Regions from separate parts of the Streptomyces sp. NPDC059452 genome, predicted to be linked through region 3. Evidence: riboswitches for the same ligand, from Rfam matches in the RefSeq annotation. Region 3 holds a riboswitch; each other region holds the start of a gene.
What was found. A riboswitch is a leader RNA that binds a small molecule or an ion and turns the genes downstream of it on or off. The one in region 3 is predicted to bind cobalamin.

Region 1: linked by a shared signal. The riboswitch ahead of ACFW9Z_RS14990 (ABC transporter substrate-binding protein) and the one ahead of ACFW9Z_RS31460 (CoA-acylating methylmalonate-semialdehyde dehydrogenase) in region 3 are both predicted to bind cobalamin.
Region 2: linked by a shared signal. The riboswitch ahead of ACFW9Z_RS05195 (ribonucleoside-diphosphate reductase subunit alpha) and the one ahead of ACFW9Z_RS31460 (CoA-acylating methylmalonate-semialdehyde dehydrogenase) in region 3 are both predicted to bind cobalamin.

What each region holds. Positions count from the first base shown of each region.
Region 1 covers NZ_JBHYVE010000009.1:131,261-134,525, forward strand. Annotated here, with positions in the region: gene ACFW9Z_RS14980 (acyl carrier protein) at 1-227, shown strand, start outside; gene ACFW9Z_RS14985 (beta-ketoacyl-[acyl-carrier-protein] synthase family protein) at 224-1,447, shown strand; cobalamin riboswitch at 1,548-1,735, shown strand; gene ACFW9Z_RS14990 (ABC transporter substrate-binding protein) at 1,794-2,846, shown strand; gene ACFW9Z_RS14995 (FecCD family ABC transporter permease) at 2,960-3,265, shown strand, end outside.
Region 2 covers NZ_JBHYVE010000002.1:494,322-497,586, forward strand. Annotated here, with positions in the region: gene ACFW9Z_RS05195 (ribonucleoside-diphosphate reductase subunit alpha) at 1-1,259, opposite strand, end outside; cobalamin riboswitch at 1,394-1,529, opposite strand; gene ACFW9Z_RS05200 (YbdD/YjiX family protein) at 1,709-1,912, opposite strand; gene ACFW9Z_RS05205 (carbon starvation CstA family protein) at 1,942-3,265, opposite strand, start outside.
Region 3 covers NZ_JBHYVE010000034.1:3,237-6,501, forward strand. Annotated here, with positions in the region: gene ACFW9Z_RS31450 (hypothetical protein) at 1-95, shown strand, start outside; gene cobF (precorrin-6A synthase (deacetylating)) at 278-1,084, opposite strand; cobalamin riboswitch at 1,225-1,404, shown strand; gene ACFW9Z_RS31460 (CoA-acylating methylmalonate-semialdehyde dehydrogenase) at 1,630-3,132, shown strand; gene ACFW9Z_RS31465 (acyl-CoA dehydrogenase family protein) at 3,138-3,265, shown strand, end outside.

The DNA.
Region 1 (3,265 bases), on a different contig from region 3:
AGGTGCCCGCAGCCGAAATCCTGCCGGAGTCCACGATGGACAGCCTGGAGATGGACTCCCTGGCGGTCGCCGAGTTCGCCGTCATCATCAAGGAGACCCTGGGCGTCACCGCCGACTCCGAGAAGCTCTACAAGGACGCCACGCTGGCCGACATCTCCGCGTTCATCGACGCGGCCGTCGCCGGCGAGGCGGCCGACAGTGCGGTGCCGGTGAGCAACACCCGATGAACCGACCCGCCATCGCCGTCACCGGCCTGGGAATGATCACCCCGGCCGGCCACACCACCGACACCACCTGGGACGGGGTCTGCCGAGGCGGCTCCTTCGCCCGCACCGTCCCCGAACTGCGCGGCTGCGCCGTCGACTTCGCCTGTACGGTCTCCGGCATCGACCTGGACGGGGCGGTGGGCGGCCGCACCGCCTTCCGGATGGGCCGGTACGTCAAGTTCGCCGTCCTCGCCGCACGGGAGGCGGTGACCGACGCCGGGCTCGACCCCGCCCACTGGGACGGCACCCGGGTCGCGGTCGTCGTCGGCACCAGCAGCGGCGGCTCCGCCGGGCTCACCGAACAGACCGTCGCCCTGGAGCGCCGGGGCCCCGAGGCCACCTCGCCGTCGGGCATCCTGCTCACCATCCCGAACATGCCCGCGGCCGAGATCGCCATCCAGATGAAGGCCACCGGACCCAGCCTGGCACCGTGCACGGCCTGTTCGTCCGGGGTGACCGCGCTCTCCGTGGCCCGCGACATGCTGGCGCTGGGCCAGTGCGACATCGCGATCGCCGGAGCCACCGAGTCGATCGTCTTCCCGGTCGCCATGACCGGCTTCGCCCGCTCGGGCGCGGCGGCCCTGCGGGACGGGGACCCCGCCCGCCTCTGCCGCCCCTTCGCCGCCGACCGGGCCGGGCTCGTCATGGGCGAGGGCGCCGCGATCATGGTCCTGGAGCGGGCCGACGACGCCCGGGCCAGAGGAGCCGCCCCCCGGGCGCTGCTGGCCGGCACCGGCGCCACGACCGACGCGCACCACCCCACCAGTCCGCACCCCTCCGGGGACGTGGCGCGGGCCGCCGTCGAAGCGGCGCTGGCCGACGCGGGCTGGCGGGCCGAGGACGTCGACCATGTCAACGCGCACGGGACCGCGACCCCCCAGGGCGACGCGACCGAGGCCGCCCTCATCGGCCGGGCCTACCCGCACCGGCCGCCCGTCACCGCCCCCAAGGGCGTCCTGGGCCACTGCATGGGGGCGGCCGGGGCCATCGAGGCGGGACTGACCGTCCTGACGCTCCAGCACGGCACGATCCCGCCGATCGCGAACCTGGACGCCCCCGACCCCGGGTTCGCCATCGACTGCGTCACCAAGGTCCCGCGTGAGCTGCCCGTACGACGGGCCGTCAGCCACTCCTTCGGATTCGGCGGACACAACGCGGTGATCGCCCTCCGGGCCCCGTAACCGGAGGACATCACTGGGCCGGTGCGGCGGGACGATCCCGCGCCGCACCGGCCCACCGGGCACCACTACCCGCACCGGCTCTGAGCTGCGCGAAGACCCGTGATAGCTTGCCGGGGCCAGTCGAACCCCAGCGACGGGGTCAGGGAATCCGGTGCGAATCCGGAACTGACGCGCAGCGGTGAGGGGGACGGGCGGGGCCACGGCCACTGGAGCAGCACCCTGCTCCGGGAAGGCGTCCCGCCCGGACGAACCCGAGTCCGAAGACCTGCTGGCACCGGCCCCGCACCCGGGGCCGGGAACCGTACGACGGGCTCCGCGGCTGGGCCCAGAGACACCGAGGTCCTCCGTGCTGCCCCAGGCCACCCCCGCCCCGATACGCACCGCCGCCCTGTTCGCGGCGGGTGTCGTCCTGCTCACCGCCTGCGGCGGCGGGTCCACCACCTCGTCCGCCGACGGCGGCGGCGACAAGGCCGACGGCTTCCCGCTCACCCTGAAGAACTGCGGGCGCACTGTCACCGTGAAGGCGCCGCCCCAGCGGGCCGTCTCGGTCGACCAGGGATCGACGGAGATCCTGCTCTCGCTCGGCCTCGCCGACCGGATCGCGGCCACCGCCACCTGGAGCGACCCGGTCATGAAGGGCCTGGAGAAGGCCAACGCGGGCGTCGAGCGGATCTCCGACAACCGCCCCTCATCGGAGAAGGTCCTCGACAAGGAGCCCGACTTCCTCAGCGCCTCCTTCGCCTCCACCCTCGCCAAGGGCGGCGTCGCCCCGCGCGAGCAGTTCGAGAAGCTGGGCGTCCCCACCTACATCTCGCCCGCCGACTGCGTCGGCAAGGACAACAGCGGCGGCGGTGACGGAGCCCGTACCGCACCCCTCAGCATGGACAGCGTCTACACCGAAGTCCGCGAACTGGCCCAGGTGTTCGGCGTCCCCGAGCGCGGCGACGCCCTGGTGAAGAAGCTCCAGGCCCGAGTGAACAAGGCCACCGACGGCATCGACGGGTCCGACACCTCCCTCCTGTACTGGTTCTCCGACTCCAAGGCCCCCTACCTCGCGGGCTGCTGCGGCGCCCCCGGGGTCATCACCCGGGAGCTCGGAGCCAAGAACGTCTTCGACGACACCCACGACGAATGGCCCCAGATCAGCTGGGAGACCGTCGCCGACCGCAACCCCGACGTCCTGGTCATCGGTGACCTGAGCCGCACGATGCAGACGGCCGAGAGCGCCGAGAAGAAGATCGAGTTCCTGGAGTCCAACCCGGTCACCAAGACGATGGACGCCGTCAAGAACCGCCGCTACGTGCTGCTCAGCGGCCAGGCCATGAACCCCACCATCCGGACGGTCGAGGGACTGGAGCGCGTGGCCGCGGGGCTGCGTGACTTCGGGCTCGCGGAGTGAGCAGCGGCAACCTGACGGCGAAGCGGCAGGCCGGAGAACCGCCGGCCGGACAGCAGCCAACCGGACAGCAGGCGGCCGGGCAACAGCCCGTCGCCGCACGGCAGTTCGGTGGCCTGCTCCAGGTGCTGCTCTGGACCGGCGGACTCCTTCTCCTGCTGCTCTCCATAGCCGTCGCCGTCACGATCGGGCCCGCCCGGATCTCCGTCCCCGACGTCTGGTCCGCCGTCGCCTCCCACCTCGGCTTCGGCGCCTCGGAGCTGAGCCCGATCCGGGACGGCATCATCTGGAACCTGCGCATGCCCCGCACCCTGCTCGCCGCCGTGTGCGGCGCCGGGCTCGCGGTCTGCGGCACGGTGATGCAGTCCCTGCTACGCAACCCGCTCGCCGACCCCTTCGTCCTCGGCGTCTCCTCCGGAGCC
Region 2 (3,265 bases), on a different contig from region 3:
CAGCCCTGGCCGGTCTGGGCGAGGGTCCGCATCATCCGGCCGTACAGCTCACGCGCCGGCATCGTCTTGCGGGCCAGGCCCTTGGCCTCGGCCGCGCGGTAGGCCGCGTCGAACTCGTCGCCCCACAGGTCGACCAGCTCGGGGACCTCGGCGGGGGAGAAGAGCGACCAGTCGGTGTCCGCGTCGACCCGGCGCATGAACTCGTCCGGGATCCAGTGAGCCAGGTTCAGGTTGTGCGTACGCCGCTGGTCCTCGCCCGTGTTGTCGCGGAGCTCCAGGAACTCCTCGATGTCCGCGTGCCAGGTCTCCAGGTAGACCGCCGCCGCGCCCTTGCGCCGGCCGCCCTGGTTCACCGCCGCCACCGAGGCGTCCAGCGTCTTGAGGAACGGCACGATGCCGTTGGAGTGCCCGTTGGTGCCCCGGATCAGCGAACCCCGGGCGCGGATACGGGAGTAGGAGAGGCCGATGCCGCCCGCGTGCTTCGAGAGGCGCGCCACCTGGTGGTAGCGGTCGTAGATCGAGTCCAGCTCGTCCTTGGGGGAGTCCAGCAGGTAGCAGGAGGACATCTGCGGGTGCCGGGTGCCCGAGTTGAAGAGCGTGGGGGAGGAGGGGAGGTAGTCCAGCTTGCTCATCAGCCCGTAGAGCGCGGCGACCTCGTCCAGCGCGCGCACCGACTCGTCCTCGGCGAGGCCCGCGGCCACGCGCAGCATGAAGTGCTGCGGGGTCTCGATGACCTGGCGGGTGATCGGGTGGCGCAGCAGGTAACGGCTGTGCAGCGTACGGAGACCGAAGTAGCCGAAGCGGTCGTCCGCGCCCTCGGCCAGCGTCCGCTCGACCAGCGCGTCCAGCGCCTTGGCGTGCAGCTCCACGAAGGCGGCGGTGCGGTCCGCGATCAGGCCCTCGCGGTGGCCCACTGCGACCGAGGCGGAGAAGGACGTGGCGCCCTGGCTCGCGGCCTCGTCGGCGATCGTACGGGTCAGCAGCCGGGCGGCGAGCTTGGAGTACGCCGGGTCCTCGGAGATCAGGCCCGCGGCCGCCTCGGTGGCCAGCGAGCGCAGCTCGGCCTCGTCGGAGCGGGCGTTGCGCCCGCGCAGCGCGGAGGCGGCCACCCGTCCGGGGTCGGTGTCGGGCAGATCGACGGTGAGGTCGGTCAGGGTCCGCAGCAGGGCGGTCCCGGGTCCGTCGTTCGTGCCTGCTCCGGACGTGGTGGAGGCAGCGGATTCGGTGGCTGAAACCGGATCGGCGGGCGCGATGGTCACTGGGCTTTCCCTCGCTCGGCTGGGGGCCGGCGGCGAGCGGGGGGAGCCGGGCAGCGCGGTGCCCACAGGGCAGCACTGATCACGGCGTCCACCGGCCCATCCGCGAGGCCCGGACGTCTGCCGTCCGGTTCGGTCGAGCCGGACGTACTGTCGACAGGTCTTCGGACTTCGGGTGTGCAAAAGCACACTGATCACACCGTTGCGGGACAGTTCCGGATTCACACCGGATTCCCCTGCGGCGACAGCGAGGTCGAGCATACATGTGGGGGCCGCCTGATGAGGAAGCCCCCACATGTTGTGTCGGCGTGAACAGATGTTGGTGTGGCGGTCTGGTTTCTTCGCCCGGCTTTTTCCGCATCGGCGGCGGGCGGGCGGGCCCTCGCGGTGACGCGGAACGGGGCCGCCGCGCCCCTGGAAGGGGTGCGACGGCCCCGTTCGGCCGACGGTGCTCAGCAGCAGCGGAAGCCCTCGCGGGGGTCCGCCTCGCGGGCGTCCATGCGGCTGCGTTCGAAGGCTCGGCGGGTCATGACCGGCGTGTCCGGATCATGAGACCTCGCGTGCGCCACGTAGCGGTCATATGTCGACTCGCCGGTCAGCTCGCGGACGTACCAGCGGATACGCCCCGCCACCCGCCGTACGTCCCCGATGGTCACGACCGCCACCCGCCGTACATCCGCGATCGTCATGAGCGGCTCCCCGTGCCCGCCGCTGCCTCCTTGCGGATGCCGCCCTCGGGGCCGACGCCCGCCGCGAGCAGTTCGGCCTTCTCCTCCTTGGTGGCGATGAGCGAGGCCGGGGCGACGAGCTTGGACTCCACGTACGGCGTCTCGTGGAGCTTGATGCTCTCCGGGTCGCGGATGGCCCTGTAGCAGACCCGGCCGGCGTCCACGAGCACCACGATGATGAGGATCGCGAAGAGCGCGCAGAGCACACCGTCGACGGTGGAGTTGGTGACGACCGTCCGCATCTCCTCCATGTTCTTGGCCGGTGCCAGCACCTCGCCCGCGTCGATGCCCGCCTGGTACTTGTCGCGCTGGGCGAAGAAGCCGACCTTCACGTCCGAGGAGAAGATCTTCTGCCAGCTCGCGGTGAGGGTGACCGCCACGTCCCAGGCGAGCGGGACCGCGGTGACCCAGGCCCACTTGAGCCGGCCCGACTTGACCAGCAGCGTGGTGCAGACGGCCAGCGCGACGGCGGCCAGCAGCTGGTTGGCGATGCCGAAGAGCGGGAAGAGCTGGTTGATGCCGCCCAGCGGGTCGTGCACGCCGACCCAGAGGAAGTAGCCCCAGCCGCCGACCACGACGGCGCTGGCGAACCAGACGCCCGGCTTCCAGCTGACCTCGCGGAACGGCTTGTAGGCGTTGCCCAGCATGTCCTGGAGCATGAAGCGGCCGACCCGGGTGCCGGCGTCCACGGTGGTGAGGATGAAGAGCGCCTCGAACATGATGGCGAAGTGGTACCAGAACGCCTTCATCGCGGTCCCGCCGATCACCGCGGAGAAGATCTCCGCCATGCCGAGCGCGAACGTGGGCGCGCCACCGGTCCGGGAGAGCAGACTCGCCTCCTCGACGTCCTTGGCGGCCTGGGCCAGGGCGTCCGGGGTGATGGTGAAGCCGAAGTTGGCCACGGCCTCGGAGGCGGACTGGACGCTGTCGCCGATCACCCCGACGGGCGCGTTGATGGCGAAGTAGAGACCGGGGTCGATGATGCAGGCCGCGATCATCGCCATGATCGCCACGAACGACTCGACCAGCATCGCGCCGTAGCCGATCACCCGGATCTGTGTCTCCTTCTGGACCATCTTCGGGGTGGTGCCCGAGGAGACCAGGGAGTGGAAGCCGGAGAGCGCGCCGCAGGCGATGGTGATGAAGACGAACGGGAACATGGAACCGGCGAAGACCGGGCCCGAGCCGCTGGTGGCGAAGTCGGTGACCGCGGGCATCTTCAGGGTCGGCAGCGCGACGACCACGCCCAGGGCCAGCAGCCCGATCGTGCCGATCTTCATG
Region 3 (3,265 bases):
ACAACTATCTGGTGCGGGGCAACGACCTCACCGCCGAGTGCCCGAGCCTCGGGCACGGGCTCGGCGTGATCAGGGCGCACGAGTCCCGGAGCTGACCTCCGGCCGGGTCCGACGACGAGGTGCGGCGGCCGCCCGCGCCTCGCCCGGCCCGCCACTCCTTGTCCGGGCCCCCGCTCACGGGCCGGGGCCCATCAGCGGCCGACGCCGCCCGCGCCTCCGGGGTGCCCGGCCGGGCAGGCCGCAAGCGCCGCCCGCGCCGCCTGAGGCGTAGGCGCCCTCAGGCCCCCGCGCCGCCCGGCGTCCCCGGGCCCTGGCGCAGCAGGTACGTGTCCATGATCCAGCCGTGCCGTTCGCGGGCCTCGGCGCGCACCCGGCTGATCCGCCCGGCGACCTCGTCGAGCGGTCCGGAGACCAGGAGTTCGTCCGGGGTGCCGATGTAGGCGCCCCAGTAGATCCACAGGCCCCGGCCCGTCAGATGGGTGAAGGTCTCGTGGCCGTCGAGCATCACGACGATGTCGCCGTCGTCGTCCGGGAACCCCTCGGCGAGCCGTCTGCCGGGGGTGATGTGGATGGGGCGGCCGACCTGGTTCAGGGAGGTGCGGTGGCGGGCGGCGAGCGCCGAGACGCTGCTGATGCCGGGGATCACCTCATGGCCGAATTCCACCGTCCCCCGGTCCCGGATGTCCTCCAGGATCGCGAGGGTGCTGTCGTACAGGGACGGGTCGCCCCACACCAGGAACGCCCCGCACTCCCCCGGCGCCAGCTCCTCGATGATCAGGCGTTCGCAGATGTCGGCGCGGCGGTGGCGCCAGTCGTGCACCGCCGTCGTGTAGCGCCCGCGGTCGTCCTGGGTGCGGTCCCGCCAGGGGTCCTCGGCCTCCACGACCCGGTAGGGGCCGGTGAGGTGCTCGGCCAGGATGTCCCGCCGCAGCCGGGTCAGGGAGTCCTTCTCCCGGCCCTTGCCGAGTACGAAGAAGACCTGCGCCCTGCGCATGGCCTTGATCGCGGCGAGGGTCAGATGGTCGGGGTCACCGGCACCCATGCCGATGACGAGGATGTGGCGTGGTGGTGGCGCGTCGCTCATGTCGGCCGATCATGCCAGGGGCGGGCGCCCGATCGGGCCAGGGGGCGGGGCGGGCGAGCGCGCCCGGGGCGAGGCGGGGTGGACTTACTAGGACGTCCAACTATATGTTCGTGAGCAGAGGGGTGACCGGCCTGGAGCCGGGCACCTCAAAGGCCCGTGGTGTCAGGGAAGCCGGTGCGATTCCGGCGCGGTCCCGCCACTGTGACCGGGGAGTCCGTCCTCGCAGGACACGCCACCGACGGTGAAGGCGCCGTCGGGAAGGCATGAGGGCGCGCGCTGATCCGGGAGTCAGGATACCGGCCGCGGGATGTTCCGTGTTTCCACGAGGATGGAGCAGACACGCATGGCACCGGTCCGCACCCACGGCCCCGCAGGCCCGTTCCGGCGAGCGGTTCCCCCCGCCCCCTGACGGCCCCCGCCCTCCGCGTCCCCCTCGGCGGCAGCCCTTCCGCGCCTCCGCGCACCCGACCGGTGCGTGGGCCGGTGGCAGCCGTGCGCCATCCCCGGATCTCTCCTGACGATCTCACCGACGAGAGCAGGCTTCCATGGTCCGCGAACTCACCCACTTCATCGGCGGCAAGCACACGCCCGGCACCTCGGGCACGTACGGCGATGTCTACGACCCCAACACCGGACAGGTCCAGGCCCGGGTGCCGCTGGCCGGCCGGTCCGAGACCGAGGCGGCCATCGCCGACGCGGCCGAGGCGCAGCTCGAATGGGGCGAGTGGAACCCGCAGCGCCGCGCCCGGGTGCTGCTGCGCTTCCTCCAGCTGGTCGAGAAGGAGAAGGACGCCCTGGCCCGGCTGCTCTCCTCCGAGCACGGCAAGACCGTCGCCGACGCGCACGGCGACATCGCGCGCGGGCTGGACGTGGTGGAGTTCGCCGCGGGTGTCCCGCATCTGCTGAAGGGTGAGTTCAGCGACAACGCGGGCTCCGGGATCGACGTGCACTCGCTGCGCCGGCCGCTCGGCGTGGTCGCGGGCATCACCCCGTTCAACTTCCCGGCGATGATCCCGCTCTGGAAGGCCGCGCCCGCTCTGGCCTGCGGTAACGCCTTCATCCTGAAGCCGTCCGAGCGGGACCCGTCGGTGCCGCTGCGGCTGGCCGAACTCTTCCTGGAGGCCGGTCTTCCGCCGGGGGTCCTGAACGTCGTCAACGGCGGCAAGGAGGCCGTGGACACCCTGCTGGAGGACCCCCGCGTCAAGGCGCTCGGCTTCGTCGGCTCGACGCCGATCGCCGCGCACATCTACGCCACGGCCGCCGCCCACGGCAAGCGGGCGCAGTGTTTCGGCGGGGCCAAGAACCACATGATCGTGATGCCGGACGCCGATCTGGACCAGGCCGTGGACGCGCTGATCGGCGCCGGTTACGGATCAGCGGGCGAGCGGTGCATGGCGATCTCGGTGGCCGTCCCGGTCGGTGAGGAGACCGCCGACGCGCTGGTGGCCAAGCTCACCGAGCGGATCGCCGAGCTGCGGATCGGCCGCTCGGACGACCCGGACGCCGACTTCGGGCCGCTGGTGGGCCGGGACGCGGTCGACCGGGTGCGCGGCTATGTCGACCTCGGGGTGGAGGAGGGCGCCGAACTGGTCGTGGACGGGCGGGACTTCACCCTGGAGGGGCACGAGGAGGGGTTCTTCGCGGGCGCCTCGCTCTTCGACCGGGTCACCCCCACCATGCGGATCTACCAGGAGGAGATCTTCGGGCCGGTGGTCTCCGTGGTGCGTGCGGCGGACTACGAGGAGGCCCTGCGGCTGCCCTCGGAGCACCCGTACGGCAACGGCGTCGCCCTCTTCACCCGGGACGGCGACACCGCCCGCGACTTCACCCGGCGGGTCGACACGGGCATGGTCGGCGTCAACGTGCCGATCCCCGTTCCGGTGGCGTACCACACGTTCGGCGGCTGGAAGCGGTCCGGTTTCGGGGACCTGAACCAGCACGGGCCGGACGCCATCCGCTTCTACACCCGTACCAAAACCGTCACTTCGCGCTGGCCCGCCTCGGGGATCCGGGACGGCGCGAGCTTCACGATTCCGACCATGGGGTGAACGCCATGACCACCCTGCTCACCGACGACCAGCTCGCGGTCGTCGAGACGACACTCGACTTCGCCCAGGAGCACCTGGCCCCGCACGCCGTGGCCTGGGACCAGGACAAGCACTTCCCCGTCGACGTCCTGCG